3 regions of the Pseudomonas sp. HLT2-19-2 genome follow, and region 1 is predicted to be linked to each of the others. Evidence: predicted binding sites of a transcription regulator. Region 1 holds the regulator's gene; each other region holds the start of a gene.

Evidence for each region. The regulator FliA, encoded in region 1, starts transcription of late flagellar genes. The targets are predictions, from matches to a motif close to CTAAAGTTTNNNNNNNNNNNGCCGNTAA.
Region 2: ACYZTU_RS05080 (methyl-accepting chemotaxis protein) is a predicted target of FliA. The motif match lies at 2,232-2,259, and genes of this name have one in related genera.
Region 3: ACYZTU_RS07125 (flagellar protein MotY) is a predicted target of FliA. The motif match lies at 2,796-2,823, and genes of this name have one in related genera.

The regions. Positions count from the first base shown of each region.
Region 1 covers NZ_CM142712.1:4,485,837-4,492,637, reverse strand. The annotation lists gene flhA (flagellar biosynthesis protein FlhA) at 1-95, shown strand, start outside; gene flhF (flagellar biosynthesis protein FlhF) at 107-1,435, shown strand; gene fleN (flagellar synthesis regulator FleN) at 1,552-2,382, shown strand; gene fliA (RNA polymerase sigma factor FliA) at 2,379-3,119, shown strand; gene ACYZTU_RS20855 (chemotaxis response regulator CheY) at 3,287-3,658, shown strand; gene ACYZTU_RS20850 (protein phosphatase CheZ) at 3,681-4,469, shown strand; gene ACYZTU_RS20845 (chemotaxis protein CheA) at 4,523-6,766, shown strand.
Region 2 covers NZ_CM142712.1:1,101,264-1,108,064, reverse strand. The annotation lists gene ACYZTU_RS05085 (TatD family hydrolase) at 1-112, shown strand, start outside; gene ACYZTU_RS05080 (methyl-accepting chemotaxis protein) at 113-2,143, opposite strand; gene ampE (regulatory signaling modulator protein AmpE) at 2,330-3,166, opposite strand; gene ampD (1,6-anhydro-N-acetylmuramyl-L-alanine amidase AmpD) at 3,163-3,723, opposite strand; gene ACYZTU_RS05065 (DUF1631 domain-containing protein) at 3,788-5,998, opposite strand; gene nadC (carboxylating nicotinate-nucleotide diphosphorylase) at 6,284-6,801, shown strand, end outside.
Region 3 covers NZ_CM142712.1:1,547,930-1,554,730, forward strand. The annotation lists gene ACYZTU_RS07105 (bacterioferritin-associated ferredoxin) at 1-31, opposite strand, end outside; gene ACYZTU_RS07110 (peroxiredoxin C) at 334-936, shown strand; gene rnt (ribonuclease T) at 1,009-1,686, opposite strand; gene pyrC (dihydroorotase) at 1,683-2,729, opposite strand; gene ACYZTU_RS07125 (flagellar protein MotY) at 2,889-3,797, shown strand; gene ACYZTU_RS07130 (argininosuccinate synthase) at 3,927-5,144, shown strand; gene ACYZTU_RS07135 (hypothetical protein) at 5,322-5,954, opposite strand; gene ACYZTU_RS07140 (response regulator transcription factor) at 6,523-6,801, shown strand, end outside.

The DNA of each region.
Region 1 (6,801 bases):
GATTGGCAGTCCCGGGTTTGCACGTGTTGGCGTATCAGGAAATTCCTGACAACAAGCAAGTGACCATCGTTGCGACAGTAGGGCCCAACGGCTGAGGTAGTGGTTTATGCAAGTTAAGCGTTTTTTCGCCGCCGATATGCGTCAGGCCATGAAACTGGTTCGTGATGAGCTGGGCGCTGAAGCCGCCATCATTGGCAACCGCCGGATCGCCGGTGGTGTCGAGTTGACGGCTGCCCTGGATTACAAGTTGTCGGCGCTGGCCCCGCGCGTTCCGAACATGGAACTCGAAGACGAGCTGCGCAAGACCCAGTCGCGGATCGTTACCGCCCAGGCCGAACTGAGCCTGCGAGGCGAAGGCGAGAGCGACAAGAGCACCAATCGCCAGTTGTTCGCCGGCCTGCCACTGACTGCCGCCGAGCCGCTGATCGAACCGACCTACGCCGAACCCCGTCGGCCTGCACCGGCCGCTGCGCCAGCCTCCGGTGGTGTGGACCCGCGGGCGTTCGACTCGATGCGTTTCGAACTCAACAGCTTGCGCGAACTGATGGAAGTGCAACTCGGCTCCCTGGCCTGGAATCAGCTGCAAGGCAGCCGTCCGGCCCAGGCCAATCTTTGGCGTCGCCTGCAACGCATTGGCCTGTCCGGCCCGTTGTCGCGCGATTTGCTGGCGCTGATTACCGATATTGAAGAACCTCGTCAGGCCTGGCGCATGTTGCTGGCGCACCTGGCGCGGATGATCGCCACACCGGAAGTCGAGCCGCTGGAAGAGGGCGGTGTGATTGCCATGGTCGGCCCTGCCGGCATGGGCAAGACCACCACGCTGGCCAAGCTCGCTGCCCGCTACGTGCTCAAGTACGGCGCGCAGAATATCGCGTTGGTGAGCATGGACAGCTACCGTATTGGTGCTCAGGAGCAGCTCAAGACCCTCGGCCGGATCCTCAATGTGTCGGTGACTCACGTCGACCCGGGTCAGTCGCTGGTGCAGGCGCTGGAGCCCTTGCTGCGCAAACGCGTGGTGCTGATCGATACCGCGGGCCTCCAGGCCAGCGATCCGGCACTGCGCATGCAGCTCGAAAGCCTGGCCGGTCGTGGGATCAAATCGAAAAATTATCTGGTGTTGGCAACCACCAGCCAGAAACAGGTTCTAACGGCCGCTTATCACAGTTACAAACGCTGCGGCCTCGCTGGCTGCATCCTGACTAAACTGGATGAAACGGCAAGTCTGGGCGAGGTGTTGAGCCTGGCCATCAGTCATGAATTGCCGGTGGCCTACCTGACCGATGGCCCGCGGATTCCGGATGATTTGCATCTGCCGCGTCGTCATCAGTTGGTCAGTCGCGCCGTAAGCGTGCAAATGCAAGAAGAACCCAGCGAAGAAGCCATGGCTGACATGTTCGCTGATATTTACCACAGCCCGACCAAGCAGGTCGGCTGAGGTATTAATGAACTGTTTTTGTACCTACATCGATGGTCTGCCATGCATTGTTCATTTTGTGAACGCGCAGCCAGTAATGTGGCCTCCGTCTAAGTAAGACAAGGTAAAGAAAATTCATGGGCAGCATGCATCCCGTACAGGTGATCGCGGTGACCGGCGGCAAAGGTGGCGTCGGGAAAACTAACGTGTCAGTGAACTTGTCCCTGGCTCTAGCTGAACTCGGCCGGCGCGTCATGCTGCTGGACGCCGATCTGGGGCTGGCGAACGTTGACGTCCTGCTGGGACTGACACCCAAACGTACGTTGGCCGACGTGATCGAAGGCCGCTGTGAGCTGCGCGACGTTCTGTTGCAGGGCCCTGGCGGCATCCGCATCGTCCCGGCCGCGTCCGGCACTCAAAGCATGGTCCATCTGAGCCCGGCCCAACACGCCGGCCTGATCCAGGCGTTCAGCGATATCGGCGACAATCTCGACGTATTGGTGATCGACACCGCTGCGGGCATTGGTGACTCGGTAGTCAGTTTCGTTCGTGCAGCGCAAGAAGTCTTGCTGGTGGTCTGCGACGAACCGACCTCGATCACTGATGCCTACGCACTGATCAAACTGCTAAACCGCGATTACGGCATGAACCGCTTCCGCGTCCTGGCCAACATGGCCCAGAGCCCGCAGGAAGGTCGCAACCTGTTCGCCAAGTTGACCAAGGTCACAGATCGCTTCCTCGACGTCGCCTTACAATACGTCGGCGCGGTGCCTTACGACGAAAGCGTGCGTAAGGCTGTGCAGAAACAGCGCGCCGTCTATGAAGCCTTCCCGCGTTCCAAGTGCTCCCTGGCGTTCAAGGCCATTGCACAGAAGGTCGATACCTGGCCGTTGCCTGCCAACCCGCGTGGGCACCTGGAGTTTTTCGTCGAGCGCCTCGTGCAACAAACGGCAGGACCGGTGTTATGACAGCCAGCGGCTACAACCTCTACAAGAAGTCGGCACGTGACGCGCAGTACGAGCTGATCGAGCGTTACGCGCCACTGGTTAAACGCATTGCCTACCACTTGCTGGCGCGTCTGCCGGCCAGTGTCCAGGTCGAAGACCTGATCCAGGCCGGGATGATTGGCCTGCTTGAAGTGTCGACCAAATACGACGCCAGCAAAGGCGCGAGTTTCGAGACGTACGCGGGCATACGAATCCGCGGCGCGATGCTCGATGAAGTACGCAAGGGGGACTGGGCGCCACGTTCGGTCCACCGCAATACCCGGATGGTCAGCGACGCCATTCGCTCGATTGAAGCTAAAACCGGTCGTGACGCTAAAGATCACGAGGTTGCGGCCGAACTCCAATTGAGTCTCGACGATTATTACGGGATTTTGAACGACACCCTGGGCAGCCGGTTATTCAGTTTCGACGATCTGTTGCAGGACGGCGAACACGAAGGGCTGCACGAGGATGGCGCCAGTGCTCATCTGGAGCCGTCGCGCGATCTGGAAGATGAACGCTTCCAGATGGCACTGGCGGACGCGATTGCCAATTTGCCGGAGCGTGAGCGACTGGTGTTGGCGCTGTACTACGACGAAGAGTTGAATCTCAAGGAAATCGGTGAAGTCCTGGGGGTCAGCGAATCGCGGGTCAGCCAGTTACACAGCCAGTGCGCGGCCCGTTTGCGGGGGCGTTTGGGGGAGTGGCGAGCGCGCTGAAGGCAGTGTGGGGGCACTGCGAACGCGGCTGGTGGGGTGTTGAACCGCACGGGTCCCGATCTGTTGTGCTCCAGACAGTCATTGAGTGCTTTGCCGGATTGATTGAAATGGCGCGTCCAGGTGCTGGGCGCGTTTAAGACTGCTTGGAGGTCGAATTGAACAAGAACATGAAAATCCTCATCGTTGATGACTTCTCAACGATGCGGCGGATCATAAAAAACCTGTTGCGTGACCTTGGGTTCACCAACACGGTCGAGGCCGATGATGGCATCACTGCCATTCCTGTTCTCAACAGCGGGAGCATCGACTTTCTGGTAACGGACTGGAACATGCCTGGCATGACCGGTATCGATCTGCTGCGCCATGTGCGTGCCGATGAAAAGCTCAAGCATCTGCCGGTGCTGATGGTGACCGCTGAAGCCAAGCGCGAGCAGATCATCGAGGCAGCCCAGGCCGGTGTTAACGGCTATGTGGTCAAACCCTTTACGGCCCAGGCGTTGAAAGAAAAAATCGAAAAGATTTTCGAACGCATCGGTTGAGAAACTGCGCCACGGGGGAGCTATGGAGCATAACGAATCTTCACAGGGCGATTTCGAGTCGACCCTGAAAAAACACGCTGTTGAACTGGTCGAAAGCCTTGAAAAAGGCAGGTTCGGCGACGCCGTGCAACTGATCCATGAGCTCAACCAGACCCGTGACCGCGGCCTGTACCAGGAAGTGGGCAAGCTCACTCGCGAGCTGCATAGCGCGATCGTCAATTTCCAGATTGACCCGAACATGCCGCAAGCCGAGGAAGTGTCACAAATCACGGACGCCACCGAGCGTCTGGGCTATGTGGTCAAGCTGACCGAGGCCGCGGCCAACCGCACCATGGACCTGGTGGAAAACGCCACGCCGCTGGTCAACGGCCTGAGCAATGAAGCGCAGGCCTTGAGCACCGACTGGGGACGGTTCATGCGGCGCGAAGTCGGGGCTGAAGAGTTCCGCGAACTGGCCCGGCGAGTCGACGGTTTCCTGACACGCAGCAGCGAAGACAATCGCGTTGTGTCGAGCAACCTCAACGACATTCTGCTCGCTCAGGATTACCAGGACCTCACCGGTCAGGTGATTAAGCGTGTGACCCAATTGGTCACCGAAGTTGAAAGCAACCTGCTCAAGCTCGTGCTCATGGCCAGTCAGGTGGACCGCTTTGCGGGCATCGAACATGACCGTGAAGCGATGCTGGCTGAAAAAGATCCACAAAAACATCTCTCTCAGGGTGAAGGTCCGCAGATTCATGCCGATAAAAGAGAAGATGTTGTGTCCGGTCAGGACGATGTGGACGATTTGTTATCCAGCCTAGGATTTTAGAGTTTTAGCATTTTAGGTTTTTTAGGTTTTTAGACCTCGGGAGCACCCCCTTAATGAGCTTCGGCGCCGATGAAGAGATCCTTCAGGATTTCCTGGTTGAGGCCGGCGAGATTCTAGAGCAACTGTCCGAACAGCTGGTCGAGCTTGAAAGCCGACCTGATGATGCGGACTTGCTCAATGCAATTTTTCGCGGTTTTCACACTGTAAAAGGAGGCGCCGGCTTCCTCCAGCTCAACGAGCTGGTGGAGTGCTGTCACATCGCCGAGAACGTGTTCGACATCCTGCGCAAGGGTGAACGTCGCGTCGACTCGGAATTGATGGACGTGGTTCTCGAAGCGCTGGATGCGGTGAACAGCATGTTTACCGAAGTCCGCGAGCGCAGCCCGATCACTGCTGCCACGCCTGAATTGCTGGCAGCTCTGGCCCGTCTGGCCGAGCCGAAAACTGAAGAATCCGCACCGGTTGCCGAAGTGTTCGAAGCACCGGCTGCTGACAGCGAGTCGGGCGACATCACCGATAACGAATTCGAACAATTGCTGGACTCGCTGAACGCCGTCAAGGCGCAGGCAGAAGCCCCGGCAGCTGTGCCAGCGCCGAGTAGCAATGCGGCGGGCAGCGACGAAATCACCGATGCCGAGTTCGAGTCGTTGCTCGATCAACTGCACGGTAAAGGCCAGTTCGCCGTCGATGCGGTAGCTGCGGCGCCAGCCGCACCGGCTGCCCCGAAAGCGGCAGGCGACAGCTCCGATATCACCGACGACGAGTTCGAAGCACTGCTCGATCAGCTGCACGGCAAGGGTAACTTTGCCGTTGATGCGCTGGAATCGGCCATTGCTGCGGTCCCGGCCCCGGCTGCGCCAACCGCTAAAGCGGCTGGCGGCGATCTGATCTCCGATCACGAGTTCGAATCGCTGCTCGACGAATTGCACGGCAAAGGCAAGTTTACTGAAGTCGGTACCGCGTCGGGCGCCAGCGCTTCGGTTGCGGCGCCAGTTGCCAAGGCTGTAGCAGCGAAACCCGTTGCCAAAGCGCCCGAGCCTAAAGCCGAAGCGCCGAAGCCTGTTGCTGCTGCACCGGCTCCGGCTCGTGCCCCGGCCGCGCCACCGGCGGAAAAACCGGCCAGCGAAGCCGAGACGACCGTGCGGGTCGATACCGCGCGTCTCGACGAAATCATGAACATGGTCGGCGAGTTGGTACTGGTGCGTAACCGTTTGGTCCGTCTGGGCCTCAACAGCGGCGACGAAGCCATGTCCAAGGCGGTGTCGAACCTCGATGTGGTCACGGCCGACCTGCAAACTGCGGTCATGAAGACCCGGATGCAACCGATCAAGAAGGTCTTCGGGCGCTTCCCGCGCCTGGTTCGCGACCTGGCTCGTCAGCTCAAGAAAGAGATCAACCTGGAGCTGGTCGGCGAAGAAACCGACCTCGACAAGAACCTCGTCGAGGCCCTGGCCGACCCGCTGGTCCACTTGGTGCGCAACTCGGTTGACCACGGTATCGAAGAGCCGGCCGAGCGCGAAGCGATGGGCAAGCCTCGCAGCGGCAAGGTGATCCTGTCCGCAGAACAGGAAGGCGACCACATCCTGCTGTCCATCTCTGATGACGGCAAGGGCATGGACGCCGATGTTTTGCGCGGTATCGCGGTGAAAAAAGGTTTGATGGACAAGGATGCAGCAGATCGCCTCAGCGAGTCCGACTGCTTCAACCTGATCTTCGCGCCGGGTTTCTCGACCAAGACCGAAATTTCCGATGTCTCCGGACGCGGCGTGGGCATGGACGTGGTGAAAACCAAGATCGCCCAGCTCAACGGCACCATCAATATCTACTCGACCAAGGGCAAAGGCTCGAAGATTGTCATTAAGGTCCCGTTGACCCTGGCGATCATGCCAACGCTGATGGTCATGCTCGGCAACCAGGCGTTTGCGTTCCCGCTGGTGAACGTCAACGAGATCTTCCACCTCGACCTGTCGCGCACCAACGTGGTGGACGGCCAAGAAGTGGTGATCGTGCGGGACAAGGCACTGCCATTGTTCTACCTCAAACGCTGGCTGGTCGCCTCCGCCGCTCACGAAGAGCAGCGCGAAGGCCATGTGGTGATCCTTTCGGTGGGCACTCAGCGGATCGGCTTCGTCGTCGATCAACTGGTGGGCCAGGAAGAAGTGGTCATCAAGCCATTGGGCAAAATGCTCCAGGGAACCCCGGGCATGTCCGGCGCCACCATCACCGGTGACGGCCGAATTGCGCTGATTCTCGATGTACCGAGCATGCTCAAGCGTTACGCCGCACGGCGTATTTGATTCTGATGGAGCGGGGCGACTGAGCCTCGCTCCGT
Region 2 (6,801 bases), 2.6 Mb from region 1:
GGCTCACTTGCCGGCGATCTGCTCGGCACTGGCCGGGATCATGGCGATCAGCCCTGAGCAATTGGCCGCCGCCAGCACTACCAATGCCTGTGAGCTGTTCAACTGGCGTTGATCACACCCGAAACGCGCTGATCAGCTGTTTGAGCTCAACCACCTGAGCCGACAACGCACGACTGGCATCCTCGGTCTGGTGCGCCCCTTCGGCGGTGCGTTCACCCGCGCGGTTGATCTCGACAATATTCTGGTCAATGTCGTGAGCCACAGCAGTCTGTTGCTCCACCGCCGCGGCGATTTGCTGGTTCTGATCGACGATCATGCCGACGGCGCCGAGGATGTTCTCCAGCGCTTGCTGAACCTTTTCCGACTGCCCCACGGTACCGTTGGCCATCTGATGACTGGTACCCATGGCCTTCACCGCAGCGCCGACACCGCTGTGCAGCTTGATGATCATTTGCTCGATTTCTTCGGTCGATTGCTGGGTACGTTTGGCCAGGGTCCGGACCTCATCCGCCACCACCGCAAAACCACGCCCCTGCTCACCGGCCCGAGCGGCTTCAATGGCCGCGTTGAGCGCCAGCAGGTTGGTTTGCTCGGCGATGCTTTTGATGACTTCCAGCACGCGGCTGATGGACTGGCTATCGCTGGCCAGTTGATTGATCACCAGCACCGACTGATCAATCTCACTGGCAAGCGCAGCGATGCTGCCCTGCTGGGACTCCACCAGCCCGCGACCGCTGATGGTCTCGTCATTGACGCTGTGGGCGCTACTGACCGCCGCTGCGGCACTGCGCGCCACTTCAAGGGAGGTGGCCGACATCTGGTTCATGGCCGTCGCGACCTGCTCGATCTGCGTGCGCTGCCCCGCCACGGCCTGGTTGCTCTGGGCGGAGACGTTCTGCACCTGCCCGGCTTGGCGCTCGACCTCGCCGACGGTCTGCCCCACTCGCTCGATCAGGTCATGGATTTTCTTCACGGTGCCGTTGAACACCTCACCCAACTCGCCCAGTTCATCGCGGCTGTTAGCGCTGAAGGTCTGCGTCATGTCACCCGCCGCCACCTTGTCCATCACTGCGCCAAGACGCTTGAGGGTGGTGCGGGTCGAGGCGTAGAAGCCGCCGTAAAGGTAAAAAATCAACACAAACACCACCGACAACGCCACGGCCTGCAAGACCATGTGGGTGCGGTTCTGCTCCAGTCGCTGTTGTAACTGGGTACCGAGAAAACTCAGGGTGGCTTCATTAAGTTGGTAGGTCTGGTCCATCAAGCCCGTGACCTGATCGTAAAAGCCCTGCCAAGGCGTATCGAGCGTGTCGGCCATCACGACCTGCTCTTCGAACAGTTCACTGGCCTTTTTCAACGACACCTTGCTGCTATCGGCCTGAGCAGCCAGGGTTTCCCGTGCCGCTTTGCTGGAACCGAGCGCGTCCTGCAACTTCAGCGCATATTCGGCCTGCAGTTTTTCGATCTGCACCAGCAACTCATCAAAACGGGTACTCGATGCCGAGTTGAGAAAGCCCTGCCCCAGCGAAAAAGAGCCCATCGCCCGGCCTTCACCCAGAAGCTGGGTAACGGGCGGGGTGACATTGGTAATGAGTTCGCTCAGCTGGCGCATGTCGCTCTGAGTGTCGCGGCTGAGGCCGGCCTGACTGGCGATGATCTGACTGAAAATCTGCGCATTGCCGAGCAACTTGCCGATCATCCCACTTTTACTTTGCAGGGAGCTTTCTGCTTGTTGGGACTTGAACGCGGCGATCATTTCATCGCGTTTACCCTCGAAAACGATGATCTGCTCGGGGTCAGTGGTCATCGCCGTCAGCCCTTGCAAACGGGTCAGCACACTTTGCTCCAGGGTACTGATCTGCGACTCGACATTGCCGGCCTTGCCGGACTGACCGAGGGTGACGTTGATCTGTACCAGGTTGTTCAGGGTTTCCAGATCCCGCCGTAACGTCAGGCTGCTACCCAGCAGGTCGAGGCTTTGCAGTTCGACGCGGGTGCCCTGGAATTCTCGATAAGAATCGCGCACCAGATAGAAGTTGGTCACCAGCATCGGCACAAGGAACAGCACGCTGATCAGGCTGAACTTCATGCCAAAGCTCAGGCGGTTCATTAGCGCGACAGCGGGATAGAGCAAGCTCTTCACTGGAGATCTCCCTTTGAGTTCTTATTTTTATTGGCAGGCGCGGATCGAAAGCAGATAGCCACTATTCGACGCTAACTCTGTATAGCTTAAATCGGCGGGAGGTTTTGTAACTTAAGGTTAACGACGGCGCACGGACTTGTAGCAGCTGGCGCAGCCTGCGTCCGGCTGCTACAAGGTAGCGGCGTATTAAGGGAGGACGGTCCACAACGCAAAACCGGCGTACCAGAGCACCGCCGCGCGAAGCAACAGTTCCCAGATCCGGTCGAGGCTGTTGATGCCGTCAGGTCCGACCACCGGCGCTGGAATTTCACCGGCCACCAGCCCGACCTTCTCGATCAATTGGGCAGCGCTGATGTTCCAGTTCAGCAGCTCGTGCACCATCACCCGGCCGACGGCAACAAAGTTACCGACCAGCGCAAAACTTGCCGCCAGCAGACGCACCGGCACCCAGTCGAACGCATGACGCAGTTGTGCGGCGCGCTCGACCACGGCCGGGTTCTGCCCGTGTTCTTCGGCCAGGGCCAGCAGTCGATAGCTCAGGGCAGCGACCGGACCCAACAGGAAGTACCAGAAAATCACCGCAAAAAAGCTCTGATAAGCCTCCCATAGCAGATGTCCTTCGACCCGTTCCAGCAATTGTTCACCACTATCGGCGCAGATACCCAGGTCGCGGTCCGCTACATGAGCGGCAGCTTGCAGGTCTTCCCGGCGCCAGGCATCGCGAAACGGCCCAAGACCGGCCAGCAGATCGCCGCGGCCCAAACTGTAAATCACCACCAGCAGGTGCACCGGCAACGCCAGGAGACCGTAAGCCACCGGGTCCAGCACCAGCAGCAGCAAACCCAGCAGTGCTACGGGTAACAACACCAGTATCAGCAAAATCAGCCAAGGACTTTTCGCCAGACGCGGACTGACCTCAAGCTTGTTCAGCTCGCGGACCCAACCGCCATCACGCTGAACCCGATGACGCAGGGCCGAGAACTTCTCGATCCAGACCGCCAACAGCAACACCAGAAAACTCATTGTTGTTCCTCTTTTGCCAGGGCCGCGCGATAGCGTGCCCAGTCGAACGCGGGCCCCGGATCGGTTTTACGCCCGGGTGCAATGTCGCTATGCCCGCAGATGCGCTGTGCGGTGATGGCCGTGAAGGCGCATTGCAGCTGCCGGGTCAGGGTCGTCAATGTTTGATACTGAGCGTCGGTGAACGGCAGATCATCCGTGCCTTCAAGTTCGATGCCCACAGAAAAATCGTTACAAGTTTCCCGCCCTTCGAAACTCGAGACGCCAGCATGCCAGGCACGCTCAAGACAAGAGACAAACTGAGTGACTGTGCCGTCACGTTCGATCAGAAAGTGCGCAGACACACGCAGGTCGGCGATCCCTTCAAAGTAGGGATGCTCCGTGACATCCAGACGATTCTGGAAAAATTCCTGCACCTTGCCGGTGGCGAATTGCGCTGGCGGCAAACTGATGTTGTGGATCACCAGCAGGGAAATTTCGCCCGAGGGGCGCGCATTGAAGTTGGGCGAGGGGCATAAATGCACACCCTGACACCAACCGCTCGCGGGGTCCAACTGCATACAGGTTCCTTCAACGACGACTGTGATGGCGCCCAGTATGCCGTGATAGACCCTCGGGGCGCGATCACTTGCCGCGATTGAGGCGCCGCAGGTTACCGATCACCGACTCCAGCGCCCGGTCGAACAGCAACGTGTCGTCCAGCGCTCGCACCGCGCCACGATGGAATTCCAGCGCCAGACCGATGCGGCTACGCTCCAGCACTTTCATTCCGGTGCGGTTGACGAAAATGTACTTGCCGGTGGCTTCAATGATCGCCGCCAGCTTGCAGCGAAGGGTGTTTTCCTCGTCTTCCTGAAACTCGACCCAGCACCCCAACCGCAGCTGATCGACCTGAAGCAGACCGGCATCGTTCTCCGGCTCACGCACTGACGCCGTATCGACCGGCCCTTCGTCGGCGGTTCGCAGGAAGACTTCCTGCAGCACTTCGACCACTACCGGCGTATCGACAGACTGTTCAAGCTTTGGCCCTGGACGTTCGAACAGATGAACGTGCAAGGCTTCCAGCTCACTGAAAAACTCGCTGGTGGCGAACGGATCGAATGCCGAACTGCTCAGCCCATCACGCAACGACTTGAGCAACCCAGGCACCAGCGCCAACAAGCGCAGGCTCGCATCGGGCTGGGCATGTTGCTGCACGCTCCAGATCAATTGCTCCATGGTCTGCACATCGGCGTGCCACGCGGCTGACTGATCGCCGTGCTTGAGGCACGTCAGCAGCAACACTTTGCTCCAGGCTTCCTGGACAAACACCACCACCCGTTGCGGCAATACTTTGCCCAACAGGGCCTGATTCAGCACCTGTTCGACGCACTGGCGGGCCAGTTCAGTCCTGGCGCGGCCCTCTTCGGCGTCACGGGTTCGTTGCTCCAGCAGTTCACTGCGACGGCGCTCGTCGCTGGTGAAGGCGAGAAAATCCGCCAGCAATTCGGAAAAGACCGCCGGGTCATCGACAAAATCGTTCAGCAACCGTTGCACCACTTGCTCGATACGCAGATACAGGCTGTCGCGCTCATGGTCATCGCACTCGCCCCAGCCCATGGCTGCGGTCGCGATTTCGTTGAGCAGGCGCCGGGCCGGGTGACTGCTGCGGCTGAAGAAGCTTTTGTCGAGCACCGCCACTTTCAGCATCGGGATCTGCAAACGGCCGATCAGCGCCTTGAGCGAATCCGGCAGGTTGCGGTCATCGAGGATACATTCGAAGAGCATCGCGATCAGGTTGATCACGTCTTCGTCAGCCACCCCGACCACGCGTGACTTGCCACTTTTGACGCTGACCCGGGTCAGCAGTTGTTCGAGCTGGTTTCGCAGATCGAAGTCGTCCTGGGCTGCCGGTGCCGGCACGTATTGCTGCAAGTGCGAGAGCAGGCGCAGCAGGTCGCGGGTGGAAATCGGCTGTGTCTGGGCACTGGCTTCAAGCGTCGGCGCGACACTGCCACGCACGTGAAACAGCAATACCTGCAACGCGGCGAAGACTTCCTGCACGCTGTCGTCGATCGGCGGGCCACCGACGCGGGTGTTGGCCGGCGCGGATTCAACACCGACGCTGGCAGCCGCACAATCCGTGGCCCGACGCGCAGGGGCAGGTTTGAGGTCGGGCAGAACACCGGTGGCCATCAGCAACTGATTGGCTTCGGCGTAGAACTGATTGGCATCTTTGAGCACGTAGCGTTCGAACAGTTTGAGGATGATCAGCTTGACCTTGATCTCCACCCCCAGGTTGCGCCCAGCCTGCAAAAAGTACTCGCAGAGCATCGCCGGCCCCATCGGATTGTGCTGATCAAGCAGCTCCCTGCCCAGCAGTGCGCTGAGCCGGGCAGTCAGTTGGTCCAGGGCGAAGCCGTCGCGGTTCAGCACTTTGCTGACCATCGCCTCCACTGCCACGCTGCGCTCCCTGTCATCATTGGACAGCGCCGTCGCGGCGTCGAAGGCCAGCGCCTGGGATAAGGCAGACTGAGTGGTGTCGTACTGTGTGAGGCGAACAAAAGCCTCGACGAATTGCTCGAGAAAGCCGCGTTCGATGTTTTTGCGCTTGAGGCGCAAGTCGCGCATGGCTTCGAAAAAGAGACTCTGATCGACGTCATTGCGGGCCCGGTCGGCCATTTCAAACAGCGTGTCGTCGGCGTTATCGAACAGTTCCTGCAATCCATGCCTGAGCTGTTGTGCGGCTTTGTCGCGAACCTGAAGCAGAATCACAGGCAGGCGGGCGAGCGGCGAGTGAGTCGCCTGGTCGGTAGCAACCTTGTGCAAAGGCACTACATTCCCGTCGTTGTGCATTCAGGCCTCCTGAAATGGTGAGTCTTCGAATGGTCGTCAATTCAAATCCACGTCAAAGCCATGACGTCAAAAGCAAGGCGGATTATCTTGCAAAAGATGTCTCCTGTACCAGCAGACTCTGCGTTTCCCATTGAAATAGACGCTTATGGGAGGCGTTGACTTAGTGCCGATTGCTCAGGCGAATCGACCAAATGCAGGTTTCACAGCGATGGGAACGCGTCTGATGCCTTGGGTTGCCCGGCGCCATGGCCCTATAATCGGGCCACTTTGTTTGTGGAGTCCGTTATGCCGAATCTACGTCTCGCCGATTTGACCGCCGAAATCGAAGCCAACGTGCGCCGTGCGTTGCTCGAAGACATCGGCAGCGGCGACATCACCGCACAGCTGATCCCGGCCGAACGCCTGGCCAAAGCCACCATCATTACCCGCGACGCTGCCGTCATCTGCGGCACAGCTTGGGTTGAAGCAGTGTTTCGGCAGCTGGACCCACGTGTTGCGGTGCACTGGCAGGTGCGTGATGGTGAGCGGGTGAAACCCAATCAGGCGCTATTCCACCTCGAAGGCCCGGCACGCTCGCTGCTGACGGGCGAACGCAGTGCACTGAACTTCCTGCAATTGCTTTCTGGCGTGGCCACACGCGCGCAGTACTTGGCGGATTACGTTGCCGAGACTCAGGTGAAGTTGCTCGACACCCGTAAAACCCTGCCGGGGCTGCGTCTCGCGCAGAAGTACGCCGTGACCTGCGGCGGTTGCCACAACCACCGCATCGGTCTGTACGACGCGTTCCTGATCAAGGAAAACCA
Region 3 (6,801 bases), 2.9 Mb from region 1:
CGGTGACGCCAGTGCAGAGGCAGACATACATAAGTGAAAACCGTCGCTGGTTGTGACTCAATTGCGATGGATCTTAATGTTAACGAGAATGATTGTCAAAGTGGTTTCTGAAAGCTTTGGTCGAGGCTGACGAACGGTTTCCCCTCAGCGGCGATCACACCGAAAGTCAGACGACAGCATTTCCCTTGGCAAAAAAAGCGTTAAGGACAGGTCAAAAACGCAGTGTATGATGGCCGGTCCTTATGAAGCGGGTTCGTGTCACAGGGCTGTCGTCTGAAGGTGGCAGGCTGATACGAAACCAGTTCTTCACGTTTTTACACCAGGAGATATCCAATGAGCGTACTCGTAGGCAAACAAGCCCCTGACTTCACCGTACCGGCCGTACTCGGTAATGGCGAAATCGTAGACAGCTTCACCTTGTCGTCGGCCATCAAAGGCAAATACGGCCTGGTGTTCTTCTACCCACTGGACTTCACCTTCGTTTGCCCGTCCGAGCTGATCGCTCTGGACAACCGCATGTCTGACTTCAAGGCACGCAACGTTGAAGTGGTTGCCGTTTCGATCGACTCGCACTTTACCCACAACGCCTGGCGCAACACCCCGGTAAACAATGGCGGTATCGGCCAAGTCCGTTACACCATGGCTGCCGACATCAAGCAGGAAATCATGAAGGCCTACGACGTTCAGTCCGCTGACGGCGTGGCTTTCCGTGGCGCATTCCTGATCGACGACAAAGGCGTTGTCCGTTCGCAGATCATCAACGACCTGCCGCTGGGCCGTAACATTGAAGAGCTGATCCGTCTGGTCGACGCTCTGCAATTCCACGAAGAGCACGGCGAAGTTTGCCCTGCCAACTGGAAAAAAGGCGACAAAGGCATGACCGCTTCGACCGAAGGTGTCGCGGCTTACCTGACCGAGAACGCTGCTGCGCTGTAAGGCACGTTGAGGCATAAAAAAACCGGCTGCTGAGGCCGGTTTTTTTATGGGCGGGATAAATCCAGCGACGTATCAGTCGTTGTAGTCTTCCCAGCCGCCCATTTGTTTCCAGCGATTGACGATGCCGCAGAACAGCTCGGCTGTCTTCTCGGTGTCGTAGCGAGCCGAGTGGGCCTCACGACCGTCAAAGTCGATATCGGCTGCCTGGCAGGCCTTGGCCAGTACCGTTTGACCGTAAGCCAGACCGGCCAGGGTTGCAGTATCGAAGCTCGAGAACGGATGGAACGGGTTACGTTTCATGTCCAGGCGCGCGACGGCGGCGTTGAGGAAACCCAGATCGAAGCTGCTGTTGTGCCCGACCAGAATCGCCCGTTTGCAACCATTGGCTTTAAGCGCCTTGCGGATGCCGCGGAAGATGTCGGTCAGGGCTGCTTCTTCACTCACCGCCATGCGCAGCGGGTGATCGAGTTTGATCCCGGTGAATTCCAGGGCGGCCGCTTCGATGTTCGCGCCTTCAAAAGGCTCTACGCGAAAGAAGTAGGTGTGGTCGGGGTACACAAACCCTTTTTCGTCCATGCCGATGGTGGTGGCGGCAATTTCCAGCAAGGCGTCAGTGGCAGAGTTGAAACCACCGGTTTCAACGTCGACAACGACTGGCAGGTATCCACGGAAGCGTTCAGCCATCGGGTGGCGCGAACCACCTCCGCCGCCTTGACCTTCCTGTTCGTCGTCGAAATGGTCTTCACTCACGCGTGTTCCTCCAGCAGGCGCCAGCGCAGTTTTTCACCGGCGCGCAGCGGGATTACGGTCAGCTCGCCAAATGGCAGGCTGGTTGGGGCGGTCCACTCATCGCGGACCAGGGTGATGCGATCGGTGTTCACCGGCAGGCCGTAGAAACGCGGGCCGTTCAGGCTGGCAAAGGCTTCGAGCTTGTCCAGCGCGTTGCGCTGTTCAAAGGCTTCGGCATACATCTCGATCGCTGCATAAGCGGTGTAGCAACCGGCACAGCCGCATGCTGCTTCTTTGGCGTGCTGGGCATGGGGCGCCGAGTCGGTGCCGAGGAAAAACTTGTCGCTGCCGCTGGTGGCGGCGTCGAGCAGGGCTTCCTGATGGGTGTTGCGCTTGAGGATCGGCAGGCAATAGAAGTGAGGCCGAATCCCGCCCACCAGCATGTGGTTGCGGTTGTACAGCAGGTGATGCGCGGTGATGGTCGCGCCAACATTGGCCGACGCCGCGTTGACGAATTGCACGGCGTCAGCGGTAGTGATGTGTTCGAACACCACTTTGAGCGTCGGGAAACGCTCGACCACACGGCGCAGGTGCTCATCGATGAAGATTTTTTCGCGATCGAAAACGTCGACATCACCACGGGTGACTTCTCCGTGAACCAGCAAGGGCATCCCGACTTCGGCCATGGCCTCAAGTGCAGGGAAAATCTTGTCGATGCTGGTAACACCGGAGTCCGAGTTGGTGGTCGCGCCGGCCGGGTACAGCTTGGCGGCGTGAATGAAGCCGCTGGCCTTGGCCTCGCGAATTTCTTCGGGCTGGGTGCGGTCGGTCAGGTACAGCACCATCAACGGTTCGAAGCGGCTGCCAGCCGGGCGTGCAGCGAGAATCCGCTGGCGATAGCCGTCGGCTTCAGCGGTGTTACGCACCGGAGGTACCAGGTTGGGCATGATGATGGCGCGACCAAAGGTGCGCGCGACATCTGCAACGGTATTGGTCAACACGGCACCATCGCGAAGATGAATATGCCAGTCGTCGGGACGCAGCAGGGTCAGGCGGTCGGACATGAGGGGATTCCAGGCGGGTCAAACTGAGGGGAATGCTACCGGAAAAGACTCTTCCAGGCACTCGCTATCAAGTTTTGCAGGAAGCTTCCGATATCCAACAGGTATGCCGTAAACATGTGTGTGTCGGTCTTTTTGTTGTAGAAGCCAGTGGAGCCTCCCGTGCGCCAGCGTTATTTAGCCTTGCTCAGCGTATTTGCCAGCCTTCCAGCGATGGCGCTCACTTTCCAGACCCGTCTGGAGAGCATCGAGTGGACGGTCGAAGGAGACCAGTTCGAGTGCCGCCTGACTCAGCCGATCACCGATTTTGGTTCCGGTGAGTTCGTACGCCGCGCCGGCGAGCAAGCGACGTTTCGTCTGAAGGCTTACAACACAATGATCGGCGGCGGTTCGGCCACCTTGCTGGCGGCGGCTGCACCCTGGCAGCCGGGGCGTGGCGACATTAACCTCGGGTCTGTGCGAATCGGCAGTGGCGATGTGCTGTTCAACAGTTCGCAAGTTCAGGCCGGGCGTTTGATCAGTGGCCTGATGGATGGCCGCAGCACGGTTGTTCGACATTACTCTGGCGATGGCCGGATGTCGGAAGTGCGCCTGTTGCCGGTCAAGTTCAGCAAGGCCTTCAACGACTATCAGGGTTGCGTGGCAAAGCTGCTGCCGAAGAATTTCGAGCAGGTCAAACAGTCCGAAGTTGGCTTCCCCGGCGAAGGCATCGATCTTGACGCTCGGGCCAAGGCTCAGTTGCAGGTGATGCTGGATTTCATGAAGGCCGATCCGACGGTCAACCACATCGAACTCGATGGCCATTCCGACAACAGCGGCAACCGCCTGACCAACCGTGACCTGTCGCGCCGCCGGGCTCTGGCTGTCCTGGACTTCTTCAAGGCCAACGGTATTCAGGAATCGCAAGTCACCCTGCGCTTCCACGGCGAGCGTTATCCGTTAGCGCCCAATACCAGTTCTGCCAACCGGGCGAAGAACCGTCGGGTCAATGTGCACCTGGCGCGGGTTGCGCCCACCGAAAAGCCCGCCCCTCAGGCCGCTGCCTCGGCGAGCGCCGCGTCGACTTCCTGAACCCGCTGTAATCGTCGCTCACTCGACATAATCTGTCGCTTCGTCGTCATAAGCTGTCGCGCCTCTGTAAATTATCCTGTATGACCGGTAGACTTGACGGCTTTCCGTAGAACCCCGTGGAGTGATGGCATGGCGGACGTAAACAAGGTCGTTCTGGCGTATTCCGGCGGCCTGGACACTTCGGTGATCCTCAAGTGGCTGCAGGATACTTATAACTGTGAAGTCGTGACCTTCACCGCTGACCTGGGTCAGGGCGAAGAGGTCGAACCTGCACGCGCCAAGGCACAAGCCATGGGCGTGAAAGAGATCTACATCGACGACTTGCGCGAAGAATTCGTGCGCGATTTCGTTTTTCCGATGTTCCGCGCCAACACCGTTTACGAAGGCGAGTACCTGCTGGGTACTTCCATCGCTCGTCCGTTGATCGCCAAGCGCCTGATCGAAATCGCCAACGAAACCGGCGCAGACGCCATTTCCCACGGCGCCACCGGCAAGGGCAACGACCAGGTTCGTTTCGAACTGGGCGCCTACGCCTTGAAACCAGGCGTGAAAGTGATCGCTCCGTGGCGCGAATGGGACCTGCTCTCGCGTGAAAAGCTGATGGATTATGCTGAAAAGCACAACATCCCGATCGAGCGTCATGGCAAGAAGAAATCCCCGTACTCGATGGATGCCAACTTGCTGCACATCTCCTATGAAGGCGGCGTGCTGGAAGACACCTGGACCGAGCACGAAGAAGACATGTGGAAATGGACCGTCTCCCCGGAGAACGCTCCTGACAAAGCCCAATACCTGGAACTGACCTACCGCAACGGCGACATCGTCGCACTGGACGGCGTCGAAATGACCCCGGCCACCGTGCTGGCGACCCTGAACCGTATCGGTGGCGAACATGGTATTGGCCGTCTCGACATCGTCGAGAACCGCTACGTTGGCATGAAGTCCCGTGGCTGCTACGAAACCCCTGGCGGCACCATCATGCTGCGCGCCCACCGTGCGATCGAGTCGATCACCCTGGACCGCGAAGTGGCTCACCTCAAAGACGAGCTGATGCCTAAATACGCCAGCCTGATCTACACCGGTTACTGGTGGAGCCCTGAGCGTCTGATGCTGCAACAGATGATCGATGCGTCCCAGGCCCACGTGAACGGCGTTGTGCGCCTGAAGCTGTACAAGGGCAACGTGATCGTCACCGGTCGCAAGTCCGACGAATCGTTGTTCGATGCCAACATCGCGACCTTCGAAGAAGATGGCGGCGCCTACAACCAGGCCGACGCGGCGGGCTTCATCAAGCTCAACGCTTTGCGCATGCGTATTGCGGCGAACAAAGGCCGGAAGCTTTTCTGAGATTTTTGAAGCCGTAGTGGAACGACTGTAGTGGCGGTAATAGAGGTGTGGCCTTGTCGATGACAAGGCCACACATCTGAATAGGGGGGATTTCCTGCTGGACATCGTTTTAACAGCGTTCTTTTTGTTTCTGTAATTCCTTCCTTCTGTTTCTTCTCTCTGAAAGCTCTTCAAGCGTTACCTGCTGCGTGCCAGGTAAAAGGAGTGATCAAGAATCGTCAGGCCACGTGAATTCAAATTGTAAGCAATGCAGAGCGTTGGGCCGTTGCGGTTCTTTGTCTGTTTTGAATGCGTGAGGGCGCTTTCCTTCAGTAATGCCTCCGAATCGGTACAGGTGAGAAACACAATCACTTGCGCAGGGCTTCCCTGTGGGTGCAGATTTTTTTCAATCCAGGCGCCAAACTCCTTTTTTTTGTTCAACCACCGCGCATCGACGATGTGCAGGTTTTTTAGCGGCTCGGTCAGGCACACGTGCTGTAGCGCCGAGAGGCTTGTCTGAATTCCGATCCGGGCGGGAGGGTCCTTCAGGTTATCGGGCCGCTGACCGCGATCAGCGTTGTCCATCACTTCTAAAAAATGCTTTCCTTTCCCAAAATCCGAGGGCGCGTACAGCGACCGGTAGTTGAAGTTGAGTGTGGCGAAGAAAAGAAAAAGCAAATAAAAGGGAAAACTGATCAGGAACCAGACATAGAGCTCTTTCTCCTTATTGTCGAGAAAGGGCAGTGAGACGGCGGCCGATGTTTCAGAAATAGCGGCAAATATGGCAATAACTGTCAGAGGGTTGACGATTTTTTTCTTTAGTATGTTCATGTTTTCTGCTCATGGAAGTATTGTCTTTTCTCGAATGGTTAATATTTTTGGTTTTGGATTTTAATAACTCGGTTATTGTTTTTTTGTGGGTGGGTGTTCCTTTAAAAGTTGGATTTCAATGGGGGATAATAACGGCAATGAGTGAGGGCGGGTATATCTGTTTTTGATGTTTTGGTTGCGTTGGAATGAATTTTTGAAGTGTTGCATGGTGTGATTTTTTCTTAATGCTTGATGTGCAGTGTTTGTGGTATGGGTTTTTAGAGGGGAAACATCAGTTACTTTTAAGCGTAGCTCAATAGTTGGTGTTCGTTGGATCGCTTGCGATGGAGGCTGTAGTTTGGTTTTCTGATTGTAAATCGAAACACAAAAACTGCGAAAAATATAAATTCTTTCAGGTTGATAAAATTTCAAGTCCCAGTATTTGGGTATATTTTGTAAGACGAATCCCTAATGTCTGTAGGGAATGTCTCTCGGTGTAGGTGGCCGAGGGGGGCGGCATGCCATGGGTGAAACGACTAGGCTATTGTGCGGGCTCTAAAAATTCGAACAGCGAAAATTGGACTTGCCCATGAATAAAGTGCTGATCGTGGATGATCACCCCGTCATTCGTCTTGCGGTACGAATGCTAATGGAGCGTCATGGCTACGAAGTTATTGCAGAGACAGATAACGGCGTGGATGCGTTGCAACTTGCCCGTGAGCATATGCCGGATATTGTCATCCTGGATATTGGAATACCGAAACTTGATGGGCTGGAAGTCATCGCGCGTTTAACGTCGACAGCAATGCCCATGAAAGTACTGATATTGACTTCCCAGGCACCTGGGCATTTTTCCATGCGTTGCATG